DNA from 2 places in the Kocuria sp. LUK genome. Region 2 is predicted to be linked to the other one. Evidence: riboswitches for the same ligand, from Rfam matches in the RefSeq annotation. Region 2 holds a riboswitch; the other holds the start of a gene.
The links. A riboswitch is a leader RNA that binds a small molecule or an ion and turns the genes downstream of it on or off. The one in region 2 is predicted to bind S-adenosylmethionine.

Region 1 (5,290 bases), on a different contig from region 2:
GCCTAGCGGCCCCGACCGGGGGGTGCGCAACCCTCGGGGTACCCCGGCCGCCGCGGGCGGGTCCTCGGCGGTGCGCTCAGGGGCGGGCCAGCGGGGGCGTGCGGGCGGGGTCGAGGGTCCACCCGGCGTCGAGCCGGGCGCGCAGCTCGATGAGCGGGCAGGTGTCCATCACGACGTCCAGGCCCGCCTCCTCGGCCCGGGCCGCGGCGGCGCGGTCCACGACGCCGAGCTGCAGCCACACCGCCCGCGCCCCGGCGGCGACCGCCTGGTCCACGACCGCGCCCACGCGGCGGGAGTTCACGAAGCAGTCGACGACGTCGAGGGGCGGCGGGACCTCCCCGAGCGTGCGGAAGCCGGTCTCGCCGTGGACGTCCTCGCCGCGGGGGTTGACGGGCACCACGGTCATCCCGAGCTCGTCGCGCATCCGCCGGGCCACCGAGTGGGCGGGGCGGGTGCGGTTGCGGCTCAGGCCCACGACGGCCCAGCGGGCGGGCTCGGTGAGGAGGCGGTCGATGACGGCGGGGTCGTTGATCGTCATGGCCCCATCCTCCTCCTCCGGGCCCCGGCGGGCGAGGATCCCGGCGGGTCCCGCGGCGGCGGGCCCGGGACGGGAAGGCGGGTCAGCGCAGCAGCGGCAGGTCCCGGGCGCGCTCGCCCAGCAGGGCGCGCTCCTCGTCGGTGGGCTCGGCGCGGCCGGTGCCGATGCGGGCGAAGTGCTCGTCGCTCCAGTGCTCGAGCGGCTCCCGGCCCCACAGCTCGGTGAGCACGCGGCGCACCTCGGCGAGCCCGTCCGCCGAGGGCCCGGGGGTGCCGTCGAGGTGGCGGATGAGGTCCAGGTGGCGCACGGTCGTGGCCACGGCGAGGGTGCTCAGGAGGTCCTCGACCCGCAGCACGTGGCCCGCGGTGCGCACCGCGGCGCCGGCGCCGGCGTGCCCGGCGGCGTGGGCGGCGGCCCGCACGGTCGCGGCGTGCAGCTCGCGCAGCCGCTCCCAGTCGCGCACCAGCGCGGCCGCGACGCGGTCGGCGCGCCGGTCCTCGGCGTCCCGGACGGGGTCGTGCTCGCGCTCGGCCCACCAGCTCACGGCGTCGCGGTCCGGCCGGGCCGTGGTGGGGGTGTGCAGGGCGACCAGCGCCCGGCGGGCGTCCTCGAGGCCGTGGTGGACGAGGTCGCGCACCGCCCAGCCGGTGCGGCCGGTGGGCGCCCAGGAGTCGTCGTCGCCGAGGCCGTCCAGGGCGGCCCCGAAGGCCGCCCAGCTCTCCCGCACCAGGTCCGCCCGCACCGGGCCGCTCCGGGTCGTCATGGGTCCATGGTGACAGGGCGGGCGGACCGGGTCCATGCACGGACCGGGTCGTTGCGCGCCCGCCGCGTCGTCGTCCCCGCGCGCGCAACGGTCCGCGGGCGGCCCGGGGCCACCAGCGGGTGCGCTCCGCCGTCCCGGGCCGGTCCCCGGGGGAGGCCTCAGGCGCCCGCCGCGGCGATCTCCCCGATGGCGGTCAGCCCGGCCATGGGCGTGCCGTTGACGCGGTGGTCGCCCACGATCCGGGCCTTGAAGACGGTGGGGTTGTGGGTGGCCACCGTGCGGGCGTTGCGCCAGTACCGGTCCAGCAGCCGGGAACGGGAGACGGCCGAGGCGCCCAGGACGTCGAACATCCCGCCCGTGACGGCCTCGACGAGCGGGGGCACCACGACCTGGGCCTGCTGCACCGCCAGCTCGCAGCGGTCGGTCACCGCGACGGGGTCCTCGTCGGGAGCCGCCCGGCCCACGGGCCCGAGCGCGGCGTCGAGCTCCCGGGCCGCCTCGAGCACGGTCGCCCGCGCGGCGAAGGCCTTGGCCGAGAGCTGCCCGACCAGCTGCAGGATCAGGGGGTCCTCCCGGAACAGCACGCCCGAACCGGTGCTGAACCCGCGCGTGCGGGCCGCGACCAGCTCCCCGGTGCGCTCGACGGCGGCCTGGGCGATGCCGGCCTGCACGGCCAGCAGCACCAGCTGGAACACCGCGGTCTCCTGGGTCGCGCTGCCGTCGCGGAACCGGACGTGGTCGGCGGGCACCACGACGTCCGTGAACACGGACGTGCCCGTGCCGGTGAGGCGCTGGCCGAAGCCGTCCCAGTCGTCGCGCAGCTCCACGCCCGGTGCGCCGGCGCGCACGAACGCGTGGGAGCGCCGGTCCTCCCCCGGCACCTGGGCGGTGACCTGGATCCAGTCGGCGAAGATCGAGCCCGTGCTGTAGAACTTCTCCCCGGTCAGCGACCAGCTCCCGTCCGGGCGCGGCACCAGGGTCGTCTCCGCGGCGCCGACGACGGCCCGCCCGCGCTCGGTCGCGGCGTTGCCGACGATCTCGCCCGCGGCGACCCGCGGGTACCACAGCGCCTGCTGGGCGGGCTCCCGGTCGATGCTCGCCACGAAGCCGAAGTGGGAGCGGTAGACGTGGGCCACGTTGGAGTCCGCGGCCGCCAGCTCCACGAGCAGCCGGGTGAGCTGCGCCCACGAGGCCCCGCGGCCGCCGGCCTCGGCCGGCAGCAGCAGCGCGCCGAAGCGCAGCTCGTTGAGCCGGGCCACGGGCTCGAAGGGCAGGACGCGCTCGGCCTCCCGCTGCTCGGCCCCGGCCGCGATCTGCGCGAGGACGGGACGGAACTGCTCCAGGAGGGCGTCGGTGGTGGGCTGCGGGGCGGCTGCGGCCATGGCGGGGCTCCTCGGTGCGTCGGCGCGGGCGGGCCTCCAGACAAGGCCGCGGTCCCGGCCGGGGCCAAGACCGTGACGCGCCGCGGCGGGCGCCGGCCCGCACGCCGCCACACGGCGTCACACGGACCCGGCCGTGGTACCGCGCGCGCCGTTCCGAGGTGCGCCGCGGGGCCGGCGGGGACGGACCCGATTTGCGCGGGGCGCCCCCTGCGTCGTTCAATGACGCCGTAACCATCCGGAGCGGCTGAGAGACCTGGCTCGTCGACGTCGCAGCAACCGGCACGGGATCCCCGTGCGAGGTGCTAATGCCAGGACCGATGGAGCTGATCATGAGCACTTCGCTGCTGTCCCGCGCCGGAGCCCCGGCGCCCGCCGCCACCGCGGGCCCCGCCGTCCCGGTCGCCTTCGAGCACGTCGGGAAGGCGTTCGGCACCGGCGCCGCCGCCCAGCACGTGCTCCACGACGTCGACTTCACGGCCCGCGCCGGCGAGGTCGTCGCGGTCCTCGGCCCCTCCGGCTGCGGAAAGTCCACGCTGCTGCGCGCCGCCGCGGGCCTCGACACCGCCACCGCCGGGCGCGTGCTCATCGACGGCACGCCCGTGGCCGGGACCGACCCGCGCTGCGCGGTCGCGTTCCAGGAGCCGCGGCTGCTGCCGTGGCGCTCCGTGCGCGAGAACGTCCGGCTGGGCCTGCCCCGCGGGCTGCCCCGGGGCGAGGGCGACGCGGTCGTCGACGACCTGATCCGCCTGGTGGGCCTCTCCGCCCACGCCGGCCACCGGCCCCGGGAGATCTCCGGGGGCATGGCCCAGCGCGCCTCCCTGGCCCGGGCCCTGGCCCGCACCCCGGGCGTGCTGCTGCTCGACGAGCCCTTCGGCGCGCTCGACGCCCTCACCCGGCTGCGGATGCAGGACCTGCTGCTGACAATCCACGCCGCCCGCCCCACCACCGTCCTGCTCGTCACCCACGACGTCGACGAGGCCCTGCAGCTCGCCGACCGCGTGCTGGTGCTCGGGCGCACCGGCCCGGCCGCCCCGGCCGGGGTGCGCACCGTCCTCGAGGTCCCCGGCGAGCGCCCCCGCGACCGCGGCTCCGAGGTCCTCGCCGAGCTGCGCGTCCGCCTGCTCGGCGACCTGGGCGTCGACGTCCACTCCGCGCCCGGCCGCTGAGCGCGCCCGCCCCCTCCTCGCTCCGCACTTCCGTCCCCGCGCGGGGCGCGGACGGGCGCCGCCGCGCCCGCTCCGTGCCCGCCCGCACCGCACCGCACGAAAGGTCCTCCCATGCCCCAGCGCCCCGCCCTGACGCTGCCCGCCCTCGCCGCGGTCCTGACCCTCGGCCTCACCGGCTGCATGGCCGGTGAGGGCTCCGGCGAGCCCGCCGCCCAGGCCGCCGGCGAGGACACCGTCGTCGTCGACTGGGCCACCTACAACCCGCTGTCCGTGGTGGTCAAGGAGAAGGGCTGGCTCGAGGCCGCGCTCGCCGAGAACGGCACGGGGGTCGAGTGGGTGCAGTCGGCCGGGTCCAACAAGGCCAACGAGGCCCTGCGCGCGGGCGCGGTCGACGTCGGCTCCACCGCCGGCTCCGCCGCCCTGCTGGCCCGCAGCAACGGCTCGCCCATCAAGGTCGTCGACCTCTACTCCCAGCCCGAGTGGTCCGCGCTGGTCACGACCCCGGGAACGGGCGTGGACGACGTCGCGGACCTCGCGGGCCGCACCGTGGCCGCGACCAAGGGCACCGACCCGTACTTCTTCCTCCTCCAGGCCCTGGAGGGGGCCGGGGTGGACCCGGCCGAGGTGACCGTCCAGAACCTCCAGCACGCCGACGGCCGGGCCGCCCTCGAGAACGGGCAGGTCGACGCGTGGGCCGGGCTCGACCCGATCATGGCCGCGGCGGAGCGGGACGGCGCGCAGCTGTTCCACCGCGACGTCGACCTCAACACCTACGGCTTCCTCAACGCCCGCGAGGACTTCCTCGAGGAGCAGCCCGAGGCCGCGCAGACCGTGGTGGACGTCTACGCCTACGCCCGCGACTGGGCCCTGGCCCACCCCGAGGAGACGGCGCGGCTGCTCGCCGAGGCCGCCGGCATCGAGCTGCCCGTGGCCGAGACGGTCCTCGGGCGCACCCACCTGGACATCGACCACGTCCCCGGTGAGCAGCAGCTGGCCGTGCTGGAGCGCGTCGGGCCGATCTTCGTGGCCTCCGACGACGTGGCCGACCAGGCGAGCATCGACGAGGCGCTGGCCTCGATCGTGGAGCCCTCCCTCGCCGAGGACGCCGACGCCTCCCGTGTGGCCGGGGCGATCGAGGCCGCGGAGCAGCAGCGGTGAGCCGCGACCTCGCCGCCCCGCAGGGCCCCTCCCCCGCGACCGACGACGACGCCCCCGCGGCCCCCGCCGCGGCGCGGACCCGGCCGCTGCTGCGGGCCGGGCTGGGACTGGTGCTGCCCGCGGTGCTGCTGGTGCTGTGGCACGTGCTGTCCACCGCCGGGGTGTTCAGCCCCGTGCAGCTGCCCCCGCCCCTGGCCGTGCTCGAGGCCGGGGCGGCGCTGCTGGCGAGCGGCGACCTGTGGACCCATGTGGGCATCTCGACCCAGCGCGTGCTCCTGGGCTT
Region 2 (5,290 bases):
GCTCCAGCGCACGGTCCTCACCCGACGAGCCCGGGACCCATAGCGGGCCAGGTCCAAGGCGATGGCGCGCTGCCCCGACCGGACGTCTGCCGAGGTGTGCCCATGGCCGCCTCCACCCGCCCCGGCGTCCCGGCAGATGCCCGCTCGACCGCCGCCGCCGACCCCGCCGGGCAGGGCACCACTGTCGTCGCCCTGGCCGTCACGTCGAGGGCGCCGCTCCGGAGAGTTCCGCTCGGATGATCTCCGCTCCCGCGGCGAGAGCGGTCATCTTGTCCCGCGCAATCTGGCGATCCAGTGGCGCCATGCCGCAGTTGGTGCTCGGATACAGCTTGTCCGCATCGACGAAGCGGAGCACCTGCCGGAGGGTGCCGGCCACGTCCTCCGGGGTCTCGATCGCGCCGCCGGCGACGTCGATGGCCCCGACCATCACCTTCTTGCCTCGGAGCAGCTCGATGAGCTCGACCGGGACGCGGGAGTTGTGGCATTCCAGGGAGACCATGTCGATCGTCGACTGCTGGAGCAGCGGGAACGACATCTCGTACTGGCGCCACTCCGACCCGAGCGTCGCCTTCCACTCGGTATTGGCCTTGATGCCGTAGCCGTAGCAGATGTGCACGGCCGTCGTGCTGCGCAGTCCCTCGGCCGCTCGCTCCAGTGCGGCCACGCCCCACTCCTTGAGGTCGTCGAAGAACACGTTGAAGGCAGGCTCGTCGAACTGGATGATGTCGACGCCCGCCGCCTCCAGCTCCTTGGCCTCCTGGTTGAGGATCTTCGCGAACTCCCAGGCGAGCTCTTCGCGACTCCTGTAGTGCTCGTCGTAGAGGGTGTCGATCATGGTCATGGGACCGGGGAGCGTCCACTTGATGGGCTGGCTGGTCCGCGCACGGAGGGCCCTCGCGTCGTCGAGGAAGACCGACCGCTCACGGCCCACCGCGCCGACGACCGTCGGGACGCTCGCGTCGTAGCGGTCACGGATCCGCACGGTCCTCCGGTGTTCGAAGTCGACGCCGCTGAGGTGTTCGATGAACGTGGTGACGAAGTGCTGACGGGTCTGTTCGCCGTCGCTGATGATGTCGATGCCCGCCCGGCGCTGCTCGTCCACGGCCAGGCTCAGCGCATCCCGCTTGCCCTCGCGCAGTTCCTCGCCGTCCAGCTTCCAGGGGGACCACAGCGTCTCGCTTTCCGCGAGCCAGGAGGGCTTGGGCAGGCTGCCGACGACGGTGGTGGGCAACAGGGTGTTCATCGGTGCGTCTCCTTCTCTCGTCCGGAGTGGGCCGCGGCCCACTGCTCCAGGAGGGTCCGGTGCGGCTTCACGAAGTGCTCCTCCGCGAACTTCCCCTGCATGAGGGCCAGCTGACTGCGCTCCTCGCGGTCGTAGCCGATCTGCGTCACCGAGTGGTCCCGACTTCCCAGGCTCGGCCGGTAGATGCGGCCGGCCGCCGCATTGGCGTTGTAGATCTCCGGGCGATAGATCTTCTGGAACGTTTCCATCGTGCTGATGAGACCGATGAGTGCCAGGCTGGAGTAGTCATTGAGGAGATCGCCCCGGAAATAGAACGCCAGGGGTGCCACCGCGCCGCGGGGCATGAAGTAGCGGACCCGCAGTCCCATCTTCTCGAAGTATCGATCGGTCAAGGAGGATTCGTCCTGCCGGTACTCGACCCCGAGGATCGGATGGTGGTTCTCGAGCCGACGATACGTCTTGGTGCTCGAGACGCTGATGCAGATCACGGGCGGCTGGGCGAACCGCTCGCGGTAGGCAGCGGAGTCCAGGAAGTGCGTGAAGAGCTTCCCGTGCAAGGCGCCGAAGTCATCGGGGATGCTGGACCGGGACACCTTCGCGTGGTGTTCCGGCAGCACCACGCTGAAGTCGTAGTCCCGGAGGTAGGACGAGAAGTTGTTCCCCACGATCCCGTCGATGCGCACACCGGACAGCGTGTCGAGGATCTGCACGTCGAGGACCTCGATCAGGGGGAACACCGCGGCGTCGGCGACGTGCACGTCCACGGAGACGATCTCGATCTCCACGGCATAGCGATCCCGGCTGGGATTGTCCCAGTGGGCCAGGTCGTTGAAGCGATTGTTGATCATGGTCAGGGTGTTGCGGAGGTTCTGGCGACGGTTCTCGCCGCGGGCCAGGTTCGCGAAGTTCGTCGTACCCCGGGAACTGGACGACGGGCAGTAGTCCTCGTCGAAGCGGGTCGTGCTGATATCGAACGTGAAGTCGTTCGTCCTGGTGGTCTGCTGCATCGATTCCTCACTGTGGACCGGGGGCCTGCCTTCCGGGTCCGCACTCGTCCCGAACGTCTCTGCCTGCTGCTCGTGCACTGCCCTCCCGAAGGCCGCCTCAGTCATGCTCCTGGCACCCCCGGCGCTGCCCGGACGACGTCGGTCCGGGCCTCCGGGACGCCGGTTCCTCCGGCCGCGGCGGTGACGCGGTGCTGACTGCTCCGGGGCGCGCGGGGATCGCCGGGTGGTGGACGCGCCCGACGGTGGGGTGCCGGGCCAGGTGCTCGGCGACCGTTCGCGCGGTTTGTCCCGTGGCGGCGCCGATGGCCCCGGTGCCGCCCTCCGGGGCCGCCAGCCGGTGCTCGAACACGGCAACCGTGGGGTTGCCCGTGCGGCTGTGGGTGAACCCGGGGGTCTCCAGCCGGAACATCGAGGCGGCCGTGGCGTGATCGGGAAATCGGTAGGACGCCGTCTGGTGGATGGGCACGGCCACCGGCCGGCAGGGGGCCTCGGGCTCGTGGCCGGCGTGGACCTGTTGGGTGGCGTGGTGAGTCATGCGATCCTCCATCGGTCCTGGCGGTAGCACCGTGCCCGCCGGTCCCGGTGTCCCGGGGTCGGCTGGCTGGTTGCTGCGGCGTCGTCGAGCCAGATCTCTCGGCCGCTCTGGATGGTGTGGTCCGCTCATCCCACTCGATGGACGGCTCTGCAGTCCAACGGACGGTGGGGCGGCTGTCACAAAACCACACGTCGCGAAATCTTCGGGCCGGGCGGTCGCGCTCGGCCGATGTCGGGCCGTGTTTGTGACAGGTTGTGACGGCCGGCCGCCCGGCCCTCATCGTGGGCTCGGTGATGTTCCGGCGGAGGACCAGGGCGACGTCGACGGCGTCGTGCGCGGCGAAGACGACGCCCGGCCGGGGGTGGCGTCATCGACGGCGTGGTGAACGGCGTCAACCGGACCCCGGGAGCTGTGCACGGAGCCATCGGATTCGTCCGCCGGCACCGCAGGAGGGCTCTCCCCGGCCGCGCTCCTCAACCGTGGCAACCTGCGGCGTGTGACCGAGCTCGTCCGCACCGGCCCGCTCAGCTGCAGTGCTGGTACGACGCATCCTGCGTCTGCACCGGGCTGCCGCCTCGTGGCGCCCCGCCTCGGGCAGGAGCCTCGCCGGACTCGCCGCCGCGGCGCACTGCAGCGACCAGCCGCACGTGGTCCGTGACTTCCACGCCGTGGCCGGCCAGGCGCCCAGCTCCGCGCCGGGATGTCGTCCGATCCGTACAAGCCGCCGTCCCGGGCCTGGTCCTGGGGTCGAACCATGACCGACCGGAACGACATCACCGCCGCCTCGACCACCGTGCTCGGTGCGGATCCGGGCGAGGGGACCCCGCGGCTGCGCGCCCTGTGGGATGCCGGCCGCGCGGAGGAACACGCCCAGCGCTGCGTTCTGGCCCACTACCTGGCTGATCCGGAACCGCACCTGACTGATGAAGTGCGGTGGGACGAGATCGCCCTGGAGGAGTTCACCCGCCATCGGCCGAACACGACCGTGGGGTGGTGAAGCCGGCGGCATCAGCCGGCAAGAGCGCGACCGCGAGATGTTCCCGGTGCTGCCGGCTTTCCGATTTGCCGGACCCGGTGACCGTAGATCGTTGTGCTGGGGCGAGGAATCGCCGATGGTCATGCATCCGCGGCGTTCGGAAGAGCGACCCGTTCACCGTGGGCGCTCTTGACGGTGCCCACCAGACGGCGCAACCTGAGGTCCCCGTCCGACCGGAGACACCCATGGGCAAGCTGATCTACGCAGCCAACACCTCACTCGACGGCTACCTGGAGGACGAGACCGGCTCCTTCGACTGGTCCGTGCCCGACGAACAAGTGCATGCCTTCTGGAACGAGCACGAGCGGCACATCGGCACCTCCCTCTACGGCCGCCGCATGTACGAGACGATGCGCGTCTGGGAGAGCGACGAGTGGCTGGACACCGAACCGGCCGTCGTGCGCGAGTACGCGCGGATCTGGCGTGACACCGACAAGATCGTCTACTCCTCCACCCTCGACGAAACGTCGACGGCGCGGACGAGCATCGAGCGGCAGTTCCAGCCCGAGGCGGTACGACAGCTCAAGGAGACCTCCAGCATCGACCTGAGCATCGGCGGCGCCACCCTCGCCGCCGAGGCGTTCCGGCACGGACTGGTCGACGAATGCGTGCTGCTGCTGTGCCCCGTGACCGTGGGCGGCGGCAGACCGGCGCTGCCCCGGGGCCTGCGGCTCGACCTCGAACTGCTGGACCACCGCCGCTTCGACAACGGCGTGATCTGTGTGCGCCACGCGGTACGGCACACCGCCTGACACCAGTGGCGGCCATCGCGTGCATCAGGGCTGCCGCACGACCGCGTGCCATGGGAGCTGGACTGATGCCCCCTGACCGTTCTGTGTGGAGCAGGGCGCCGAAGGGTCGGCTCGATCCGCCCCCAGCCTTCCGGCCACCGCACCACCTTCCCGCAGGGTCAGACGGCTCCCCCGGCAACCTCCGGCATCCCCGAGTCGCGGCCGCCGTGGTGGCCACCGTCACCGATGTGCTCGCGAGCCACGAAGTTCTCGAGGTCGAAAAGGTTCTCCGCACGGGCGGCCACGTTCACCAGGGTGGTCATCGAGGCGACCTCCTCGACCTGCTCCTTGAGGAACCAGAGCATGAACTGCTCCCCCAGCGCGTCACCTTCGGCCCGGGCGGCTGCGAACAGGGCCTTGATCTGCTCGGTGACCTCCTGCTCCTGGGACAGTGCCAGGGCGAGGGGCTCACGAACATCGGTGAAGTCGTTGCGCACCTCCCCGACCCCAGGAATGGACAGGGGCAGGTCCCGGTCCAGGATGTACTGGACGATCATCATCGCGTGATTGCGCTCCTCCAGCGACTGCCGGTAGAAGTGCCTCGCCAGCTGCGGCAGATCCTGACTGTCGAACCACACCGCCACCGCAACGTACTGGTGGGAGGCGGCGAACTCGTGGCCCACCTGCCGGGTCAGCAACTCGTTGAAAGTTTCGGAGGCCATCGGTTTCTCCTCGGGA

Region 1: linked by a shared signal. The riboswitch ahead of LQU92_RS09185 (ABC transporter ATP-binding protein) and the one ahead of LQU92_RS01285 (PLP-dependent transferase) in region 2 are both predicted to bind S-adenosylmethionine.

Annotation. Positions count from the first base shown of each region.
Region 1 covers NZ_JAJMZI010000004.1:265,729-271,018, reverse strand. The annotation lists gene LQU92_RS09200 (CoA-binding protein) at 77-538, opposite strand; gene LQU92_RS09195 (maleylpyruvate isomerase N-terminal domain-containing protein) at 621-1,301, opposite strand; gene LQU92_RS09190 (acyl-CoA dehydrogenase family protein) at 1,460-2,683, opposite strand; SAM riboswitch class I at 2,912-3,007, shown strand; gene LQU92_RS09185 (ABC transporter ATP-binding protein) at 3,013-3,849, shown strand; gene LQU92_RS09180 (aliphatic sulfonate ABC transporter substrate-binding protein) at 3,961-5,007, shown strand; gene LQU92_RS09175 (ABC transporter permease) at 5,004-5,290, shown strand, end outside.
Region 2 covers NZ_JAJMZI010000001.1:281,382-286,671, forward strand. The annotation lists gene LQU92_RS01275 (methionine synthase) at 200-1,243, opposite strand; gene LQU92_RS01280 (DUF1852 domain-containing protein) at 1,240-2,250, opposite strand; gene LQU92_RS01285 (PLP-dependent transferase) at 2,348-2,785, opposite strand; SAM riboswitch class I at 2,791-2,903, opposite strand; gene LQU92_RS01290 (hypothetical protein) at 3,540-3,782, shown strand; gene LQU92_RS01295 (dihydrofolate reductase family protein) at 4,007-4,573, shown strand; gene LQU92_RS01300 (ferritin) at 4,732-5,274, opposite strand.